Regions from separate parts of the Paracoccus jiaweipingae genome, predicted to be linked through region 2. Evidence: riboswitches for the same ligand, from Rfam matches in the RefSeq annotation. Region 2 holds a riboswitch; each other region holds the start of a gene.
The links. Region 2 has a riboswitch for cobalamin ahead of ACFXP9_RS10780 (DUF1636 family protein). Riboswitches for the same ligand answer to the same signal wherever they lie in the genome.

Region 1 (6,723 bases), on a different contig from region 2:
GTGAACCGCCTCCATGAAGGCGATATTGGTCAGCACCGCTTCCTCGTGCGGGGTCACGGCGTCGGGCATCAGGGAAATGGCGCCGATGGTGTTTTGCACCGTGTCCAGCAGGGTCAGGCCGGTAAAGACCCGGATCGTCAGCTGGCGTTCCTGCGCCGTCAGCGTGCCCCAGCTGGGAATGTCATTGGACAGCGGCACCTTTTCGGGCAGCCAGAAATTGCCGGTCAGCCGGTTCCAGACCTCAAGGTCCTTGTCGTCCTGAAGCCGGTTCCAGTTCACCGCGCTGATCGGGGGCATTTTCGTCTGGATATTCATGGGGTCATCTTTCCTGTGCGCGGCGTCAAAGGGTGCAGGACACACAGCCCTGAACCTCGGTTCCTTCCAGCGCCATCTGACGCAGGCGGATGTAATAGATGGTCTTGATGCCTTTCTTCCACGCATAGATCTGGGCGCGGTTGATGTCGCGCGTGGTCGCGGTGTCGCGGAAGAACAGCGTCAGCGACAGGCCCTGATCGACATGCTGTGTCGCGGCGGCATAGGTGTCGATGATCGCCTCGGCGCCGATTTCATAGGCGTCCTTGTAATAGTCCAGATTGTCATTGGTCATATAGGGCGCGGGGTAATAGACCCGGCCGATCTTGCCTTCCTTGCGGATCTCGATCCGCGAGGCGATGGGGTGGATCGAACTGGTCGAATCGTTGATATAGCTGATCGACCCGGTCGGCGGCACGGCTTGCAGGTTGCGGTTATACAACCCGCCCGCCATCACCTGCTGGCGCAGTTCGGCCCAATCCTCGCGCGTGGGAACGGTGATTTCGAAACGCTCGAACAGCGCCCGCACAGTGTCGGTTTCGGGCAGCCAGTCGCGTTCGGTATAGGTGTCGAAGAAACTGCCATCGGCATATTTCGACTCTTCGAACCCCTTGAAGGACACACCGCGTTCGCGCGCAATCCGGTTCGAGGCTTTCAGCGCGTGGAACAGGATGGTGGCGAAATAGATATTCGTGAAATCAATGCCTTCCGCGCTGCCATACTGGATGCGTTCACGCGCCAGAAAGCCATGCAGGTTCATCTGGCCCAGGCCGATGGCGTGGCTTTCGTCATTGCCGCGCCGGATCGAGGGCACGGAATCGATATGGCTTTGGTCCGACACCGCCGTCAGCGCGCGGATCGCGGTTTCCACGGTGGCGCCGAAATCCGGCCCGTCCATGACGCGCGCAATGTTCAGCGAGCCAAGGTTGCAGGAAATATCCGTCCCCAGATGCTTGTAAGACAGGTCGTCATTATATTCCGAGGCCTCGTTGACCTGAAGGATCTCGGAACACAGGTTCGACATGGTGATGCGCCCCTTGATCGGGTTGGCGCGGTTCACGTGATCCTCGAACATCAGATAGGGATAGCCGGATTCGAACTGGATTTCCGCGATGATCTCGAAGAATTTCCGCGCCCGGATCTTGGTTTTGCGGATGCGCTTGTCATCCACCATCTCGGCGTATTTTTCGGTGACCGAAATTTCCGAGAACGGCACCCCATAGACCTTCTGGATGTCATGCGGCGAAAACAGATACATATCGTCGTCGCGCTTGGCCAGTTCGAAGGTAATGTCGGGCACCACCACGCCAAGCGACAGCGTCTTGATGCGGATCTTTTCATCCGCGTTTTCGCGCTTGGTGTCCAGAAAGCGCAGAATATCAGGGTGATGCGCGTTCAGGTAAACCGCCCCGGCGCCCTGACGCGCGCCAAGCTGGTTGGCATAGCTGAAGCTGTCTTCCAGCAGCTTCATCACCGGAATAACGCCCGAGGACTGGTTTTCGATGCCCTTGATCGGCGCCCCCGATTCCCGCAGGTTGGTCAGCATCAGGGCGACGCCGCCGCCGCGTTTGGACAGTTGCAGCGCGCTGTTGATGCCGCGCCCGATGGATTCCATATTGTCTTCCAGCCGCAGCAGGAAACAGGAAATCAGCTCTCCGCGTTGGGCCTTGCCGGCATTCAGGAAGGTCGGCGTCGCGGGCTGGAACCGCCCGGCGATGATTTCCTCCATCAGGTTCATGGCCATGGTTTCATCGCCCGCCGCCAGCGTCAGCGCCACCATGCAGACCCGGTCCTCATAGCGTTCCAGGAAACGCTTTCCGTCGCGGGTTTTCAGCGTATAGCTGGTGTAATATTTGAATGCCCCCAGGAAGGTGCGGAACCGGAACTTGCGGGCATAGGCCGTGTCCCAGATCTTCTGAATGAAGGCTTCGCTGTATTGGGCCAGAACGTCGGCCTCGTAATAGCCCTCATCGACCAGATAGCCCAGTTTTTCCTTCAGCGAATGAAAGAAAACCGTGTTCTGGTTCACATGTTGCAGGAAATACTGACGCGCGGCCTTGCGGTCGGCCTCGAAATTGATGCGCCCGTTTTCATCATACAGGTTCAGCATCGCGTTCAGCGCGTGGAAATCCATATCCGCGGGCGCGCGCGGGTCGGTCAGCACTTCGGTGCGGTCAAGGCTCAGGTCGTCCAAAATCGTTCCAATCCCTGTCTGACGCGGTCGGTATCCTCGGGTGTGCCGGCCAGTTCGAACCGGTACAGACAAGGCACCCCGCATTTCTTGGTGATCACATCGCCGGCACAGGCGAAAAACTGTCCAAAGTTGCGGTTTCCCCCGGCAATAACCCCGCGCAGCAGGGCGCGGTTGCCGGGATTGTTAAGAAAGTGGATCACGGGCTTGGGCACGGCGCCCCGGCCCGCATCATCGGCATAGGTCGGCACCACCAGCACATAGGGCCGGTCGATCACCGCATCGCGGGTAATTTCCAGCGCCGGCAATCCCAGACGTTCGATGAAGCGCCGGGTATTGCCGGACGCGGTCGAATAATAGGCCAGACCGCCCATATCCCCACCCATGTCATCGCGGATCAACCACCGCCGCGCCCGCGGCCCGCAGGGACCGCCCGCCCGGCCTTGGGTGCCTCAGTTCGCCAGGGCACCGATCATGTCGGGGCGGAACCCGGACCAGTGCTGTTCACCGGCCACGACCACCGGCACCTGACGATACCCCAGCGCGGTCACGCGGTCCATGGCCTCGGCATCCTCGGACAGGTCGATGACGGTGTAATCCAGCCCACGCTGTTCCAGCGCGCGATAGGTGGCGGTGCATTGGACGCAGGCGGGTTTCGAATAAACGGTGATCGTCATTGGTTCGGTCCTTGGTCTGAAGACGGAAAAAGCACAGCGGAATGATGCCGGTCCCAAGGCCCGCGCCACGCCGCCGGACCCTCCGCCCGGTGTCGGTTATCACGCGCCATGGCAGGTCTCCTGGCTTGTGGCGAAGGCGTCAACCCCACCTTCCCGGCCCCCGAAGGGACCAGTGGTAACCGGGGCGACAAACCACTTACAGTTGCGGGGGCAGCGACGGATTTCCACCGGCTTCCCATTTTCACCCCCGGCATCCGGGGGCACCATGACCACATCATTTAGATATGAACTGGCCAAAACTGTCAATATCGTGTGTGTGCCATCGGCTGCTTTTCTGTCACACAGGCTTGATCGGGCGGCAACCGCCGGTTGGGATTGCCGCGCATATCAGGGGGTTGGGGCAAAGATCAAACGCATTTCCCACGCCCATCGCGACCTGTGGCAGATTGCCATCACCTGGGCGCCGCGTTACCACCGCCAGCATGACGATACGCCGCCCCTTTCGCGCCCTGGCGCTTGTTTTCGCGCTGTTATCGGGCGGTCTGCCCGCCAGCGCGCATCCGCATGTGTTTATCGACGCTTCTTTCGCGCTGCTGTTTGACGGGCAGGGGCGGCTGGCGGCGATTCGGGTCTATTGGCTGTATGACGAATTCTATTCCCTCTCGATGATCGAGGACGCGCAGCTGGACCGCGACGGCGATGGCGAGCCGGACCCGGCGCGGCTGGCGGCATGGGCGGGCCATGATGTCGATTGGGCAGCGGGCTTTCCGGGCGATTTCACGCTGGAACAGGGTGGTCAGCCGCTGGCGCTGGACCGGCCTGTCGATCACAAGGCGGTCTGGCGCGATGGCCGCATCCTGACCATCCATACCCGCCCGCTGCATAAACCTGTGCCGGTGACGCGCGCCGCGCCGGTGGTGGCGCGGGCCTATGACCCCAGCTATTTCGTGGCCTATGACACGCCCGCCGACCCGGTGGTCAAGGGCCGCGACGATTGCACCATCACCCGGCGCAAGCCCGATGACAGCGGCCAGAAGGAATTGCTGGCCGAATTGTCCAGGCTGGACATGCAGACCGATTCCATCACCTTCATGCAGATGCCCGATGTGGGCGCGGCCTTTGCCGACCGGTTCGAGGTCACATGCGGCGCGCGCTGATCATTGCGCTGGCGGCGCTGCTGGCGCTGGGGCTTGGGTGGGTGCTGCTGCACCCGGCGGCGGTGTCGCAATGGGCGGCCACGCATCAGCGCGATGTCCAGAACGCGCTGGCCCGCGCCTTGCGCGCGCTGAAGGCGGGCGATGGCGGCGCGTGGCTGCTGTATCTGGGGCTGTGCTTTGGCTATGGCTTTGTTCATGCGGTGGGACCGGGGCATGGCAAGTTTCTGGTCGGCGCATACGGTCTGGCCCGCGACATTCCGGCGCGGCGGCTGGCAACGGTGTCGGCGCTGGCCGCGCTGGGGCAGGGGCTGATGGCGATTGCGCTGGTCGGGGCCGGGGTCACGGTGCTGAACCTGTCGCGCCGCCACATGACCGAGCTGGCCGAACAGCGTCTGGCCCCGCTGAGTTTCGCGCTGATCGGGCTGATCGGGCTGTGGCTGCTGTGGCGGGGCGCGCGGCGGTTGTGGCGGATGCGCCCGGCGCGCGGGGCGGGTCCGCACCATGCTGCCGCCTGCGGCCATGATCACGGGCATGACCACCACCACCATCATCACCACGATCATCACCACGATCATCACCACGACTACGATCATCACCACAGCGCGCCTGCCGATGCGGCGGTCTGCCCCGATTGCGGTCACGCCCATGCCCCCAGCCCACAGGCCATTGCCGCCGCGACCGGCTGGCGCGACATGGCGGCGCTGATCGCGGGCATTGCCGTGCGGCCTTGCAGCGGCGCGGTGTTGCTGTTGGTGCTGACCTGGCAGATGGGTATTTTCGCCGCCGGCATCTGGGGCGCGCTGGTCATGGCCATGGGCACGGCGGCGCTGACGGCGATGGTGGCAACCGCCAGCGTCACCCTGCGGCGCGGCGCGCTGGCGACGCTGACCCAGGCCCCGGCGCTGCGCATCGCCGCCGCCCTGTTCGAGCTGTCAGCCGGGCTGGCCATCGCGCTGCTGGCCGCGCTGCAACTGGGGCTGGCCTGAGGCCGCCCCCACGGGCCCACGAACCCACGGGCCCACGGGCCTTAGCCCGCGTCAGCCTGATCCATCAGCCCGCGCACCCAGCGTGCGCTGGCCCATGCCGCCGGAATACCCAAAAGCACCGCGACCCGGACCGACTGGACCGGATCAAGGCTGCCCAGACCGATGGCGTTGCCCATCAGCGCCAGCATGAACAGGTTGATCCACACCACGCCGCCCGCGAAGGGATACAGCAACAGCGCCAGTTTCCACAGCGGCCAGCGGCCCGGTTGCGGGGTGGTCATGTCATGTCCTTCCATGCTGCGGACAGGCGCCGCGCCACCAGCGCCGGAACCGCCGGGGCCAGACCGACCGGCGGCGTCACCGGGCCGGTCATGCCGGCCCTGGCAAGGGCGTCGGGGATGTCCTGCATGACATGCCCCGCTGCGGTGGCGAAAAACGGCAGGCACAGCGCCGGGCCGGGCAGGCGCGCGGCATCGGCCAGCCATGGCGGCTGTTCGATAAACCCGGTAACGACCTGCGCGAAACGCCCGGTCGCGGCAATGGCATCGGCAAAGCCGCGGCAGGCATTGGCCGCGGCCTCGCCCCGGCCCGAGCCATGCCCGGCCACGATCAGCGCCGTCTGCGCCGGATCAAGCCCGGCCCCCGCCGCCCCCGCCAGCGCCAGATCCAGCCCGATCTCCGGCAGGTCAGGGTCCAGCCCCAGCGGGTCGGTGACCTCGGCCAGATGGACACCGGCGGCGCGCAGGCGGCGCGGCATCTCGACCCGGGTGAACCAGCCATCGGCCATGAACAGCGGATAGATCAGCCGCGCATCGGTGATGCGCGACAGGCTGTCGGTGCAGGCCAGCGTCGCCCCGCTGACGCGCAGATCGGGCAACAGCGCGTCCACCCGCGCCGCCAGTGCCGCCACCGCCTGTTGCAGCGGCGCCGGATCGCCGGGCTGGCCATGGGCGATGATTGCTATGTCAGTGACTGGTGCCATCGCTGAAGGTAATCTTGTTCCAGACGTTATATTTGCCCGAGGGTTTGCGCATCGGCAAGCGCCGGACCTCGGCCAGCGTTTTGGCGTCATAGACGATCACCGCGCCGTCATCCTCCCACAGGGAGACAAGCGCATATTTGCCGTCGCGGGTGAATTCGGTATGGGCCAGCGTCTTGCCGGGTTCGGGGCGCAGGGTCCTGACGATTTCAAGGCTTTGCTTGTCGATGATATGCATCTTGTCCTTGTTCGGCCCGAAAAACACATCGGCCCAGACATAGGGCGAATTTTCATGGCTGCGCAGGAAAAACCCCGGCCCGTCGGTCTTGATCTGTCTGACCAGCGACCAGTCCTGCATGTCGATCACCGACAATACGCCCTCGTTCAGATGCGGACTGGCCATCACGCGGCGACCATCGCG
Region 2 (6,723 bases):
CCGCAATACGGCATGAACGTGACCACGCTGCTGGTGCCGCTGTTCGCGGTCGAGGCGCTGGCCCGTCGCATCATCGCCCCGCACACGCCCTATGTCGATCTGCGCTATCGTCAGGCGCTGGCGCTGTCGACCACCTATCAGGCCGGGGTGGTCGCATGGGTGGCGTTCTGGGCGCTGTATGGTCAGGGTTTCGGGTCGGAAAACCTGCAAAGCATCGTGACCTTCGGCGGTGCCTATATGCTGGTCATCATTGTCGAGCCGCTGGCCGATCTGGCGGTTCTGGCCGCCGCCAAGGCCCTGCACGGGCTGGCCGGGTCCGGCTGGGTCACGCATCGCCTGCATCACAGCGCCTGACAGGATTTCACAAATCTGTCACAACCGTTTACGATCAGGGCGCGCCCGAGGGCGCGCCTTTTTCCATGCCCGGCCCGGTCACTGCCGACCGGCCGCCGGTCCCCGCCCACCGCCGCCCCGGCCCTTGTCGCAAAGGTTTCGCCATGTCCCGACTGCTGGCCGCCCTGTTCTGGCTTGCGCTTTGCCCGGCGCTGGCCGCCCCCCGCCCCGCCGGGGCCGAACCGCCGCCGGTGCGGCTGGTCGCCGCCGGCAGCCTGACCGCCGCGCTTGGCGATGTGGCACAGGTCTTTGCCGACAGCACCAATCAGCCGGTGCAGACCCGGTTCGGCCCGTCCGGGCTGATGCGGCAACAGATCGAACAGGGGCTGCCGGCCGACCTGTTTGCCTCGGCCAATATGGCGCATCCGGGGGCGCTGCACGATGCCGGGCTGTCCGGGCCGGTGGTGGTGTTTGCGCGCAACCGCCTGTGCGCGCTGGCGCAGCCGGGGCTGGGGCTGACGACCGACACGCTGCTGGATGCGATGCTGGACCCGGCGCTGCGGCTTGGCACCGCGACCCCCGGCGCGGACCCGGCGGGCGATTACGCCTGGCGGCTGTTCGACCGGGCCGAGGCCCTGCGCCCCCATGCCGGTGCGGCGCTGAAGGCCAAGGCGCTGCAACTGACCGGCGGGCCGGACAGCGCCACGCCGCCGCAGGGGCGCAACCTGTATGGCTGGGTGATGACCGAACACCGCGCCGACCTGTTTCTGACCTATTGCACCAACGCCATGCGGGCCAGCGCCGACACCCCCGCGCTCGAGGTTCTGCCCCTGCCCGAGGCCCTGTCCGTCGGCGCCAGCTATGGCCTGACGGTCATGCGCGGCGCCCCGCCCGAGGCGCACGAACTGGCGATGTTCATCCTGTCCCCCGACGGTCAGGCCATTCTGGCCGATTACGGCTTTGCCGTGGGGCGGGTGCAAACGGGGGGGCGGCGATGAAGCTGTGTCTGATCGGGATCGGCACCGGCAACCCCGACCACCTGACATTTCAGGGCGCGCAGGCGCTGGCCGCCGCCGATCTGGTGCTGATCCCTGAAAAAGGCACCGGGAAAGAGGATCTGGCCCATATCCGCCACGCCATTCTGGACCGGGTCGCGCCCGATGTGCCACGGGCGTCCTTTACCATGCCGCGCCGCGATTCCAGCGGCGATTACCGGCAGGGCGTGCATGACTGGCACGACGCCATCGCGGCGCAGTGGCTGCGCGCCATCGGTGGCTGTGACGGCACTGTCGCGCTGTTGGTGTGGGGCGATCCGTCGCTGTATGATTCGACCCTGCGCATTGCCGCGCGGCTGGACCCGGCGCCGCAGGTGCAGGTCATCCCCGGCATCACCGCCCTGCAAGCCCTGACCGCCGCCCATGCCATCCCGCTGAACACCGTGGGCGGCCCGGTGACCATCACCACCGGTCGCCAGATCCGCGATCACGGCTGGCCCGATGGCGCGGAAACCGTTGCGGTCATGCTGGACGGCGAATGCAGCTTTCAGGCGCTGGACCCGCGCGGTCTGACGATCTGGTGGGGGGCCTTCGTGGGGATGCCGGAACAGATCCTTGACCACGGGCCGCTGGCACAGGCCGGGCCGCGCATCATCGCCACCCGCGCGCAGGCCCGTGACCGGCATGGCTGGGTGATGGATATCTATCTGTTGCGCCGCGACACGGCTTGACAACCTGCCCGGCACCGGCACAGGTGGGGGCGCACTGGTTCCTGCATCCGCAGGTGAAAAGGGAATGGACAGCGGCCCGCCGCCAGTCCAGCCGCCCCCGCGACCGTGACCGGACAGGTGCTTCACCGCCACTGGCCTTGTGCCGGGAAGGCCGAAGCACCGCGAGGCCCCGCCTCAGATCCGCAAGCCGGGAGACCTGCCAGAGCCCGCCATCCGGCGGCTGACATCACGCAGACGGGGTGATCTGCGGTCGCGTCCGCAATTTGCGCCACGCCACCCCGCCCCCATGCCCGAACCGCCCCGCCGGGGCCGCACAGCAAGGGGGGCCTATGCCCGCAGACAACGACCCCGCCAGCGCCTGCCCGCCACCCAAGGCCGAACCGTCCGTGACGCCATCCTCCGTGGCCACGCCCCAGCCTGCCGCGCCCCCACCCGCCGCATCCCAAGCCACCCTTTCGCAGCCCGCCGCGACACGGACCGCAGCCCCCCGGACCGCAGCCAACCCGCCATCCGGCACCGCGCCCGGCACGACCGCATCCCCCGTCACCGCATCCGCCGCCACCCTGTCCCCCGTCACCCTGCCCCCCGTCACCCTGCATGTCTGCGTGACCTGCCGTGCCGGTCAGCCCGTTGCCGACGGCCAGCCCACCCCCGGCGCGCAACTGGCCGCGGCGCTGGCCGATGCGCCCGATCCGATCCGCGTGGTGCCGGTCGAATGCCTGTCGGCCTGCGATCAGGGCTGCGTCGTGGCGCTGTCGGGGGCGGGGCGCTGGTCCTATGTCTATGGCCGCATGACCCCTGCCGATGCCGCCGATATTCTGGCCGGCGCCCGCGCCTATGCCGCCACGCCTGACGGGCTGGTGCCATGGCGGGCACGGCCCGTTCAGTTCCGCAAGCAGTCGCTTGCCCGTATCCCACCATCAGAGGCTTGAATGACCACAGATCTGTCCAAAATCCCCGTCACCGTGATCACCGGCTTTCTGGGGTCCGGCAAAACCACGCTGATCCGTCACCTGATGGCCAACCCGCAGGGCCGCCGCCTTGCGGTGCTGGTCAATGAATTCGGCACCGCCGGGGTCGACGGTGAAATCCTGCAAGGCTGCGCAGATGAAAACTGCCCGGCTGAAAACATCCTTGAACTGGCGAATGGCTGTATCTGCTGCACCGTGGCCGATGATTTCATCCCGACGATGGAACAGCTGCTGGCCCGCAACCCGCGCCCCGATCACATCCTGATCGAGACCTCGGGGCTGGCGCTGCCCAAGCCGCTGCTGAAGGCGTTCGACTGGCCCGCGATCCGGTCGCGCATCACCGTTGACGGGGTGATCGCGCTGGCCGATGCCGAGGCCGTGGCGGCGGGCCGCTTTGCCCCCGATCTGGCGGCGGTCGATGCCCAACGCGCGGCGGATGACAGCATCGACCACGAAACCCCGCTGTCCGAGGTGTTCGAGGATCAGATCGCCTGCGCCGATGTCGTGCTGCTGACCAAGGCCGATCTGGCCGGCGCGGATGGCATCGCCGCCGCCCGCGCCACGATCGAGGCCGAGGCCCCGCGCAAACTGCCCATCATCCCCGTAACCGAGGGCGAGGTCGACCCCCGCGTGATCCTTGGCCTTGGTGCCGCCGCCGAGGATGACCTTGACGCCCGCCCCAGCCATCACGATGGCGCCGATGATCATGAACATGACGATTTCGACAGCGCCGTCATCGCCCTGCCCGAGGCTGACAGCCCCAGCACAATCGCAGATCTTGTTTCGCGTGTCGCAACCGAAAACAACATCTTGCGTGTGAAGGGGCATATCGCGGTCGCAGGCAAGCCCATGCGCCTGCTGGTTCAGGCCGTGGGGGCGCGGGTGCGGCATCAATATGACCGGCCGTGGGGTGACGCGCCGCGCAATTCCCGTCTGGTGGTGATTGCCGAACATCACCACCTGAACCCGCAGGCCGTGGCCGATGCGCTTGGCGGGCGCGTGGTCGGCTGATGCATATCGTCTTTCGCGAAAGCCACGGGCTGGAAGAAACCGACGCCCCCTTTGACCCCGGCCAGACGCCGGGCGATCTGGTGGTGCTGTCGTTTTCCGACAGCGATCTGGGGGCTTTCGCGGGGGGCTATCGGCTGTGGCAGGCGCGGGGGGCGGTGCCATCTTTGCGGCTGCAAAACCTTGTGGCGCTGCGGCACCCGGTCTCGGTCGATACCTATCTTGAGGCCACGCTGGAAGGGGCGAAAGCCATCCTGATCCGGCTGATCGGGGGTGAAAGCTATTGGCCCTATGGGCTGGCCAGCGTGCAGGATCTGGCGCGGCGGCGGGGCATCGCGCTGGCGGTGATCCCCGCCGATGGCCGCCCCGACCCGGCCTTGCAGGCCGCCAGCACCGTCGATGCCGACACCCTGCACCGCCTGACCGCACTGGCCGAGGCCGGGGGTGCCGCCCCCGCCGCCGCCGCGCTGGCGGCGCTGGCCGGGGCCGCGGGGCTGAACGCACCGGGCTATGACGGCCACACGACGCTGCCCGACCGGGGCTGGTATGACCCGGCGCGCGGGGTGGTCGACGCGCCACCAGCGGGCGATGCGCCACTGGCCGTGGTCAGCTTTTACCGCAGCTATCTGGCCGCCGCCGATACCGACCCGGTGGATGCGCTGATCGCGGCGCTGCGCGACCGGGGGTTCCGGGTGGCGGGGCTGTTCGCGCCATCGCTGAAGGGCGACAATGCACCCTGGATCGACGCGCAACTGCGCGCCGCCCGCCCCGCCGCCATTGTCAACGCCACCGCTTTTTCCGGGCGCGATGGGGGGCTGGCGGGCGGGGCATCGCCGCTGGACGCGCCGGGCTGTCCGGTGCATCAGGTCGCCCTGTCCACCGCCCGCAAACGCGACTGGCAACAGGCCGCGCGGGGGCTGTCGCCCGCCGATCTGGCCATGCATGTCGTCCTGCCCGAGGTTGACGGCCGTCTGTTTGCCGGGCTGATCAGCCATAAACAGCCCCATGCCCGCGACCCGCAGACGCAATATTCGCGCTTTGCCCACCGCGCCGATGCCGACCTGATCGCACAGGCCGCCGACCGCGTGACGGCGTGGCACCGGCTGGGACAGACCGCCCCGGCGGATCGGACATTGGCGCTGGTTCTGTCGACCTATCCCGGACGCCCGGACCAGATCGCCCATGCGGTGGGGCTGGACGCGCTGGCCTCGACCGACGCGGTGCTGGCACTGTTGCGCGATGCCGGTTACGCCACCGGTCCCGCCGCGCCGCTGGCGCCCGACCTGCTGGCCGAAACCCTGTGCTGGCCGCTGGCCGATTATCACGCCGCGCTGGACCGCCTGCCGCAAAAACTGCGCGACGATCTGGCCGCGGCCTGGGGCAAGGCCGCCGATGACCCCGCCTGCCGCGACGGCGCGTTCCACTTTGCCGCGACCCGGCGTGGCGGGGTTCTGGTCGCGCTGCAACCCGAACGCGGCACCCCTGCGGCACGAGAGGATGATTACCACGACCTCGACCGCGTGCCCCGGCATGGATATGTCGCGTTTTGCCTTTATCTTCAAAGCCTTGGTATCGTCGCGCTGATCCATATGGGGGCGCATGGCACGCTGGAATGGCTGCCCGGCAAATCGGTGGCGCTTGGCGCGGATTGCTGGCCGCAGGCGCTGATCGGGGCCACGCCGGTGGTGTACCCCTTCATCGTGAACGACCCCGGCGAGGCCGCACAGGCCAAACGCCGCATCGGTGCGCTGACGCTTGGTCATATCCCGCCGCCACTGGCCCCCAGCGCGCTGCCGGAACGGCTGGCGGTGCTGGAACGGCTGCTGGACGAATATGCCACCGCCGAGGGGCTGGACCCGGCCCGCCGCGCCCGCCTGATCGAGGGTATCCGGCTGGAGGCCCAGGTTGCCGGGGTCGAGGATGACCTGAACATCCCCCCCGATGCCAGCCCCGCCGAGGCCATCCCCCGCATCGACCGCTTTGTCTGCGACCTCAAGGAAAGCCGGTTTGCCGATGGGCTGCACATCTATGGCAGCGCCACGGGCGAGGCGCAGGGCCTGCTGGATGCGCTGGCCGGGCGCCGCGTCGCCGCCGGTCCGTCCGGCAGCCCGGCACGGGGGCGCAGCGACGTTCTGCCGACCGGGCGCAACCTGTTCGCCGTCGATCCGCGCGCCGTGCCGACGAAATCGGCCCATGCGCAAGGCGTCAAACTGGCCGGGGAACTGATCCGCCGCCACCTGCAAGACCATGGCGACTGGCCGCGCGACATCATCGTCGACCTGTGGGGCAGCGCCACCATGCGCACCGCCGGCGAGGAATATGCCATGGCCCTGCATCTGGCCGGACTGGCCCCGCAATGGGACAGCGCCACAGGCCGCGTCACCGGGTTCGAGGTGCTGCCACTGGCGCTGTTGAACCGGCCCCGGATCGGGGTGACGCTGCGGGTTTCGGGGCTGTTTCGCGACGTGTTCCCGGACCTTGCGGGCCTGTTCCACGCCGCCACGCAGTCGCTGGCCGCGCGGGACGAGGCCCCCGACCAGAACCCCTATCTGGCCGAGGGCACCAGCGCAGCGCCGCGCGTTTTCGGCCCGCGTCCGGGCGCCTATGGCGTCGGCATGGACCCGGTGGCCGATCTGTCCGACAGCGCGCGCATGGCGGCGGGCATGGCATGGCTGGCAGGGTCGG
Region 3 (6,723 bases), on a different contig from region 2:
CCCGCCAGCGCCACCGGCGCGGCCAGCGTCACATCGGGCCAGCGCACCCCCGACAGGTTGCCAAGCAGCCAGAACATGATGCCGCGCGCCTGTTCGGCATTGGCGGAACGCGCGATCAGGAACGAGGTCAGCGCATTGAACAGCTGTGACCCGGCCACCCCGGCCAGCACCATCTGCGCCGCCCCCCCGCCCGAGGCCCGCGCCAGCAGCGCCACCAGCGAAAACGCCAGCGCCGCCCCCAGAAACGCCCCTCCGGACATGCCGATCAGCCCGCCGCCAAGCCCCATCAGCGTCACCGCCACCGCCCCGGTCGAGGCCCCCGCCGACACCCCCAGCAGATAGGGGTCGGCCAGCGCATTGCGCACCAAAGCCTGCAAGACCAGCCCGGCCAGCGCCAGCCCGGCCCCGCAACTGGCCGCGACCAGCGTGCGCGGCACCCGGTAAGCCCAGATAATACCCTGTTCAATCGGGTCCACCGCCAGCCCCGCCGACCACAGGTGATTGGCCAGCGCGGCACGGATGGCCGCCGGGGTAACCGGGGTTTCGCCAAGCGCCACCCCGGCCAGCAACGCCAGAACCAGCCCCGCCAGCCCCAGCCCGGCCCAGATTGCGGCAGCCATCATGCTGCGGCTCATTTCAGGTCAAAGCCATCCAGCGCCTGCGCCAGTTCCTCGATCGCGGTGATGTTGCGGATTGACGGGTCCATCGAATGCGCGTCCAGCACCACGATGCGGTTGTTTCTGACCGCGTCGATCTGGCTGGCCACCGGGTCGGTTTTCAGGAATTCCAGCTTTTTGTCCACGTCATCGGCGTCAAAGCGGCGGCGGCTCATTTTTGCGACCACGATGATGGCGGGGTTGGCGCGGGCGATGGTTTCCCAGCCCACGGTCGGCCATTCCTCGTCGCTTTCGATCACATTGCGCAGCCCCAGCGCCGCCATCATGTAACCCGGCGGGCCTTTGCGCCCGGCGACATAAGGATCGCCCTGAAGATCGGCCGAGGAAAACCAGAACAGCGCCGGTACATCGCGCACCCCCAGCGCGCCCGCCTTGTCGATGGCGGCCTGTTCGCGCTGGCGCAGCTGATCGACCAGCGCCTCGCCAGCTTCGGGGTGGTCAAAGATGCGGGCAAGGTCCCGAACGCCCTGATACACGCTATCCATGCTGAACATCGCCGCGCGGGTCCCGTCCGAGCCTTTGGAATTGTCCTTCCCGGCACAGTCGGCGGCCATGATATAGGTCGGGATACCCAGATCCGCGAATTGTTCGCGCGTGCCGACCACCCCCTGCGGCCCGACATACCATTCATATTGCGACGCAACCAGCCCCGGCTTTTTGGCGACGACGCTTTCAAAGCTGGGGTCGTTATCTGCCATCCGTTCGATCCCGTCATTGAGGGCGCGATATTGAGGCAGCACATCGGTAAACCAGACCGAGGTCCCCTTGACCTTGTCGCCCAGACCCAGCGCATACATCGTCTCGGTCGCGGACTGACCGATGGTCACGGCGCTGTCGGGGGCGTGGTCAAAGCTGACCTGAACGCCGCAATTTTCCAGCGTCAGCGGATAGGTGGTCGCGGCCATGGCCGGCAGCGTGGCGGCCAGAAACAGCCCGGCAGCGCCGGCAAGGCGCAGGGTCGGAAAAGCGGTCATGAATGATATTCCCGGATTTGCGGCAAGGCAGGGAAAGATCGCCGGATCATGCCGTATCGCCCCGCAAATGCAGGGTCCGGCATGGCGGGGCCGCAGGGAAACAACATCTGGCACCTCTCCGGGCGCCCCGCCCGGTTCAAGCTAAACGATGTCGGCAGGTCTCCTGACTGGCGGGTCGCGGGGACTGGCGGCCTTCCCATGGGCAAGCCCACAGTGGCATGTCGCTGGTTCCTCGCCGCCTACAGTTGCGGGGGCAGTTCCGGTTCGCGGCAAAACCGCGGCGGATTCCCTTTCAATTCCTTACGGAAACCGACAGCTAAAGCCTGTAACCGCTTGGCCCCGCCGATGCAATGGCCCGAACGCGCCGCCATGCCCCGCACAGGCCGTAAGGTCGACGCGAAAAGACCGGTCTGAACCAGACGCAAACGATTGCGGGGCATGTTTCGTGTGTGGGGGGGGGGAGAGGTGGTGCCCGGAGGCGGATTCGAACCACCGACACGCGGATTTTCAATCCGCTGCTCTACCAACTGAGCTATCCGGGCATCGCAGCCTTGCGGCTGGCGTAGGCGGGTAGGTAGCCGACCCAGCCGGCCCTGTCCAGCCCAAAATCGGAAAAAATCAATCCTCGGTTTCGGGTGTTCCCGCCGGCTCGCCGGGGATGGCGTAATCGCCGCGCAGCCAGCGCGCCAGGTCAATGTCGGCGCAGCGTTTCGAACAGAACGGCCGCAATTTCGGGTCGGCGGGTTTGCCGCAGATCGGACAGCGGGTCATGCGCCCTCGGCCAGCCGTGTCAGGGGGACGCGGTCGCGCTTGCGGTTGACCTCGAACAGGCCCATGGCCGTCCAGCCGATGACCGTCATCGCGCCGCCTTCGGGGCGGGCGGCGGCGCGCAGAACTTGTTCGATGGTGCCACGGTCGCGCTTGGAAACCGGGGCAAAATCGACCACCACCTGCCCGCCAAGCCCGCGCAGGCGCAACTGGCGCGGCAGGTCGCGGGCCATGGCGATATTGGCCTTCAGCGCGGCGGCGGGGGAATGGTCGCTGCCGGTATTGACGTCGATACAGATCGCGGCCCGGGTTGGTTCGATAAAGGCGAAGGCCCCGCCGCCAAGATCAACCCGCGGTGACAGCAGGGCATCAACCGCTTCGCTGGCGCCGCTGTGGTCAAAGGCATCCGGCCCATCCTCGATCCCGTCGGGGGCGGGGTCGGACCAGTCCTGCCAGGCGGTATCGGTAGGTTGGGGCGCGTCCAGCAGGATCTGCGGGTCCCCGGCCAGATCGGCGGTCAGCGCCTGCGCCAGGTCCAGCAGCGGGGCCAGTTCAGCGGTGATGTCGGCGTCATCGGCATCGGCGGCGGCGCTGCGGATGATGACGCCAGTCGTGCTGTCATCGCCGGGGTGCAGATCGCGCACCAGATCGGACAGCGCGGTGCGCAGCGCTTCATCCTTGATCTGGCGCGAAACATTCACCCCCGGCGCACCGGGCGTCACAATGACATGGCGCCCGCGCAGCAGGAAACGGTCGCTGACCGGAACCGCCTTGCCGTCCTCGGGCACGCCCGAGACCTGCACGATCAGCGGCTGCCCCTCGCGCAGGCCGCCCTTGCTGCGCAAAAATCCGCGCTGCCCCTCGGGCAGGCGCAGGAACACGCCGCCCTGTCCCTTGACCAAGCGGTCGACGATGCCACGGCAAATGGTGCCGGGCGGCAGCGCGGTCAGCGCGTCAGGGGCGATGATCAGCTGGTCCAGCTGACGGTCAAGGAACAGGGCCGCGGCGGGGTGGCCGCGCCATTGGCCGATAACAACATGTTTCATGCGGGGTGTTCCGGGTGCAGGCCGGCCGAGGCCAGCAAGGCAGAGGTTTCGGCCAGCGGCAGGCCGACAATGGCGGTGAATGAGCCTTGAATCCAAGGGATAAAGGCCGAGGCAGCACCTTGGATGGCATAGCCGCCAGCCTTGCCCTGCCATTCGCCGCTGTCCAGATAAGCGTCGATTCGGGCGGCGGTCAGCGGCAGGAAACGCACGGTGCTGGCCACGATCCGCAGGCGCGTCCGGGTTGCATCGCGCAGCGCAACGGATGTGATGACGCGGTGCCGACGCCCCGACAGCAATTGTAAAAAGCGACGCGCCTCGTCGGCCGTTTCGGGCTTGCCCAGAATGCGCGGGCCAGCGGCAACGACCGTGTCGCCGGCAAGGACCAGTTCATCCGGGCCGTGGGCGACGGCCAGCGCCTTTTCGCGGGCCATGCGTTCGGCAAAGGCGCGCGGGGGTTCGCCGCGATGCGGTGTCTCGTCAATATCGGCGGGGGCGATGCGGGCGGGGCGATAGCCGATCTGCGCCAGCAGCGCCAACCGGCGCGGGCTGGCCGAGGCCAGAACCAGAGACCGGTCATCACGGGCTGGGTCAAGGCCGGGCTGTGGCCCGCGTTCAGGGGCCGGCGCGTGACTGGCCGCGGCGGTCCCGGCCTGACCGGGGGCTGCCAAGGCTTCCCCGCTGCCGGTGGCCGCGACCACGGTTGCGGCCGATCGGGCGTCAGGGATTGGGTCGTCTTGTGTCGCCATTATGCGCCCCTTTGGGCTTGCGCCCGCCAGGGGTGGCGCAGGCCGCGATTATTTAAAGCGGTAATTGATCCGGCCCTTGGTCAGGTCATAGGTGTTCATTTCCACCTGAACCTTGTCCCCTGCCAGAACCCGGATGCGGTTCTTGCGCATCTTGCCTGCCATATGCGCGATGATTTCATGGCCGTTCTCAAGCTCGACCCGGAAAGTCGCGTTGGGCAGAAGTTCCTTCACGACGCCGGGGAATTCGAGCATTTCTTCCTTGGCCATGGTCACTCCGTCCATTATCGCCCGCGACCTTGCGGGCGGGGACTACATGCGCGTTTGCGGGCCGGTTTTCAAGTCTTAACCGCTTTGTCAAGTGATCTGCATCGTCATCGGCATCATGTCGTCCTCTTCCTCAGGCGGGTCCATGGTTTCGGCGGCAATGTCGGGGCGGAACTGATCGGGGTTTTCCAGATCCTCGATCGGGGGTTCGGGCCAGTCATCGGGGGGCGGGTCTGCGGATGCGATGTCACCCGGCAGATCGGTCTGCGATGCCGCCTGTGCGGTGGGAAAAGCCGGCTGATCCGCGCCGGTCCCGGCCTCAACACTGTCGGCAGGGCGCAATCGCAGGGCGTGAAAACCCTCGGCCTCGCCAAGGCTGCCAAGGGCCAGCAACTGACCTGCCCGGCTTTCCAGCCGCACATTGCTGATCGCCTGATGGGGCAGGGGAATGCAGTCACCCGGTTTCAGCCGCCGCAGATCGCCCAGTTTGATACGGCGCCGCGCCAGCATTGCCTGCAATTGCACCGGCGCGGCGCGCAATGATTCGTGCAGGCCCACCGCCCCAGTCCCAGCCTCAGTCCCAGTCCCGGCCTGTCTGGCCGGCGCCGGTCCCGGCAGGCCGGGGGGCAAGGCACTGAGGGTGCCGGTGGCTGACACGCCCGCCCGCGCCCCCGATGGCAGAACCGGGATGGCGATAATGATCTGGCCATCGCGCTGCCCCCCCTCACCATAGCGCAGGGTCAGTTGCAGCACCTGATAGCTGCGATCCTCGAGCAGCAGCAGCAGGGGGCGTGGGTCATCCATATGGCTGGCATAGCGATAGCCCGCAAAGCTGGTCGTATCGGCATGGTCGTGCAGCGCCGCAGATAATTCGCCCAGACTGCGATTGATGAAATCAGCGCACAGGGTGGCATCGGTGCGCGTCGGGCGTCGATGGGCCACGCTGCGCGCGGTGACCCGTCCAAGGGTCTGCATTTCCAGAAGCGAGGCCACGGTGGCCGGACACAGCGCCAGAACCCCCACGGAATCGGCATCCGATTGCAGCACCGCCAGCAGCGCGCGTTCCGGCAGCAATTCCCCGATTTCCGCCAGACTGCGCGCGGCGATACGGGCCGATTCCACATAGACCGGCATCCTGAGGCTTTTCTGTGCGGCCTTTGCAATCGCCTCGGCCGCCAGATGGTCGGCACCGCGCGGGACCGGGGTGGCAGGGGGCGCCGGGGGCGCCTGATCGGCGCGGTTCTGGTCACGCGCGCTGACCCAAGCGGCCAGTGTCCCGGTCTGATGCTGATCTGTCGCGTTGGTCATGATGGTCCGAATCGTCCTGTTCGGGCCACCGTCGCACCAAAAGGTTGAGATTCAGTTACCGCGTCAGCGAAATTCCACGCCGTCCGGCCAGATCGGTGAAATATTGCCACGCCACACGCCCCGAACGCGACCCGCGCGTGGCCTGCCATTCGATCGCCTCGGCGCGCAGGGTGTCGTCGTCGATGGCCACGCCACAGGCATCGCAATAGCCGCGAATCATCGTCAGGTAATCGTCCTGCGAACAGGGATGGAACCCCAGCCACAGCCCGAAACGGTCCGAGAGCGAGACTTTTTCCTCGACCGCCTCGGCCGGGTTGATGGCGCTTGAGCGTTCGTTTTCGATCATGTCGCGCGGCATCAGGTGGCGCCGGTTCGAGGTCGCATACAGCACCACGTTTTCAGGGCGCCCGGCAATGCCGCCATCCAGAACCGCCTTAAGCGATTTGTATTGCGCATCGTCATGCGAGAAGGACAAATCATCCGCGAACAGCACGAAACGCTTGTCGGACCGGCCCAGAAGATCCAGCAGGCGACCGACGCTGTGCAGGTCTTCGCGGGCGATCTCGACCAGCACCAGCGGCAGGCCCTGCGCCACCGCATGGGCGTGAACGGCCTTGACCAGCGACGATTTTCCCATCCCGCGCGCGCCCCACAGCAGGGCGTTATTCGCGGCATGGCCGCGCGCGAATTGCAGCGTATTGGCCAGCAAAGTGTCGCGGGCGCGGTCGATGCCGACCAGCCGGGCCAGATCGACCCGCGCCACCCGCGCCACGGCGACCAGCCGGTCAGGGTCGGGATGCCAGGCATAGGCGGTGGCGTCGCGAAAATCGGGCGCCGGGACGGGCGGCGGCGACATGCGTTCCAGCGCCGCGGCAATGCGGGTCAGCGGATCAGTCATCTTCCCCGTCCCACAGGCCCTGTTCGCGCAATTCGGCCTCGC

Region 1: linked by a shared signal. The riboswitch ahead of nrdH (glutaredoxin-like protein NrdH) and the one ahead of ACFXP9_RS10780 (DUF1636 family protein) in region 2 are both predicted to bind cobalamin.
Region 3: linked by a shared signal. The riboswitch ahead of ACFXP9_RS03985 (ABC transporter substrate-binding protein) and the one ahead of ACFXP9_RS10780 (DUF1636 family protein) in region 2 are both predicted to bind cobalamin.

The regions. Positions count from the first base shown of each region.
Region 1 is NZ_JBISBS010000003.1:74,557-81,279, forward strand. Features, by position in the region: gene nrdF (class 1b ribonucleoside-diphosphate reductase subunit beta) at 1-315, opposite strand, end outside; gene nrdE (class 1b ribonucleoside-diphosphate reductase subunit alpha) at 341-2,446, opposite strand; gene nrdI (class Ib ribonucleoside-diphosphate reductase assembly flavoprotein NrdI) at 2,494-2,877, opposite strand; gene nrdH (glutaredoxin-like protein NrdH) at 2,956-3,180, opposite strand; cobalamin riboswitch at 3,274-3,463, opposite strand; gene ACFXP9_RS06490 (DUF1007 family protein) at 3,663-4,337, shown strand; gene ACFXP9_RS06495 (nickel/cobalt transporter) at 4,322-5,323, shown strand; gene ACFXP9_RS06500 (hypothetical protein) at 5,365-5,604, opposite strand; gene ACFXP9_RS06505 (sirohydrochlorin chelatase) at 5,601-6,305, opposite strand; gene ACFXP9_RS06510 (cytochrome D1 domain-containing protein) at 6,289-6,723, opposite strand, start outside.
Region 2 is NZ_JBISBS010000005.1:219,103-225,825, forward strand. Features, by position in the region: gene ACFXP9_RS10765 (energy-coupling factor ABC transporter permease) at 1-354, shown strand, start outside; gene ACFXP9_RS10770 (molybdate ABC transporter substrate-binding protein) at 498-1,331, shown strand; gene cobF (precorrin-6A synthase (deacetylating)) at 1,328-2,059, shown strand; cobalamin riboswitch at 2,078-2,277, shown strand; gene ACFXP9_RS10780 (DUF1636 family protein) at 2,638-2,991, shown strand; gene cobW (cobalamin biosynthesis protein CobW) at 2,992-4,041, shown strand; gene cobN (cobaltochelatase subunit CobN) at 4,041-6,723, shown strand, end outside.
Region 3 is NZ_JBISBS010000002.1:103,141-109,863, reverse strand. Features, by position in the region: gene ACFXP9_RS03990 (FecCD family ABC transporter permease) at 1-623, opposite strand, end outside; gene ACFXP9_RS03985 (ABC transporter substrate-binding protein) at 632-1,651, opposite strand; cobalamin riboswitch at 1,788-1,980, opposite strand; tRNA gene ACFXP9_RS03980 (tRNA-Phe) at 2,118-2,193, opposite strand; gene ACFXP9_RS03975 (DNA gyrase inhibitor YacG) at 2,270-2,422, opposite strand; gene ACFXP9_RS03970 (ribonuclease E/G) at 2,419-3,465, opposite strand; gene ACFXP9_RS03965 (Maf family protein) at 3,462-4,031, opposite strand; gene infA (translation initiation factor IF-1) at 4,260-4,478, opposite strand; gene ACFXP9_RS03955 (FliM/FliN family flagellar motor switch protein) at 4,566-5,783, opposite strand; gene ACFXP9_RS03950 (ATP-binding protein) at 5,839-6,681, opposite strand; gene tatC (twin-arginine translocase subunit TatC) at 6,674-6,723, opposite strand, start outside.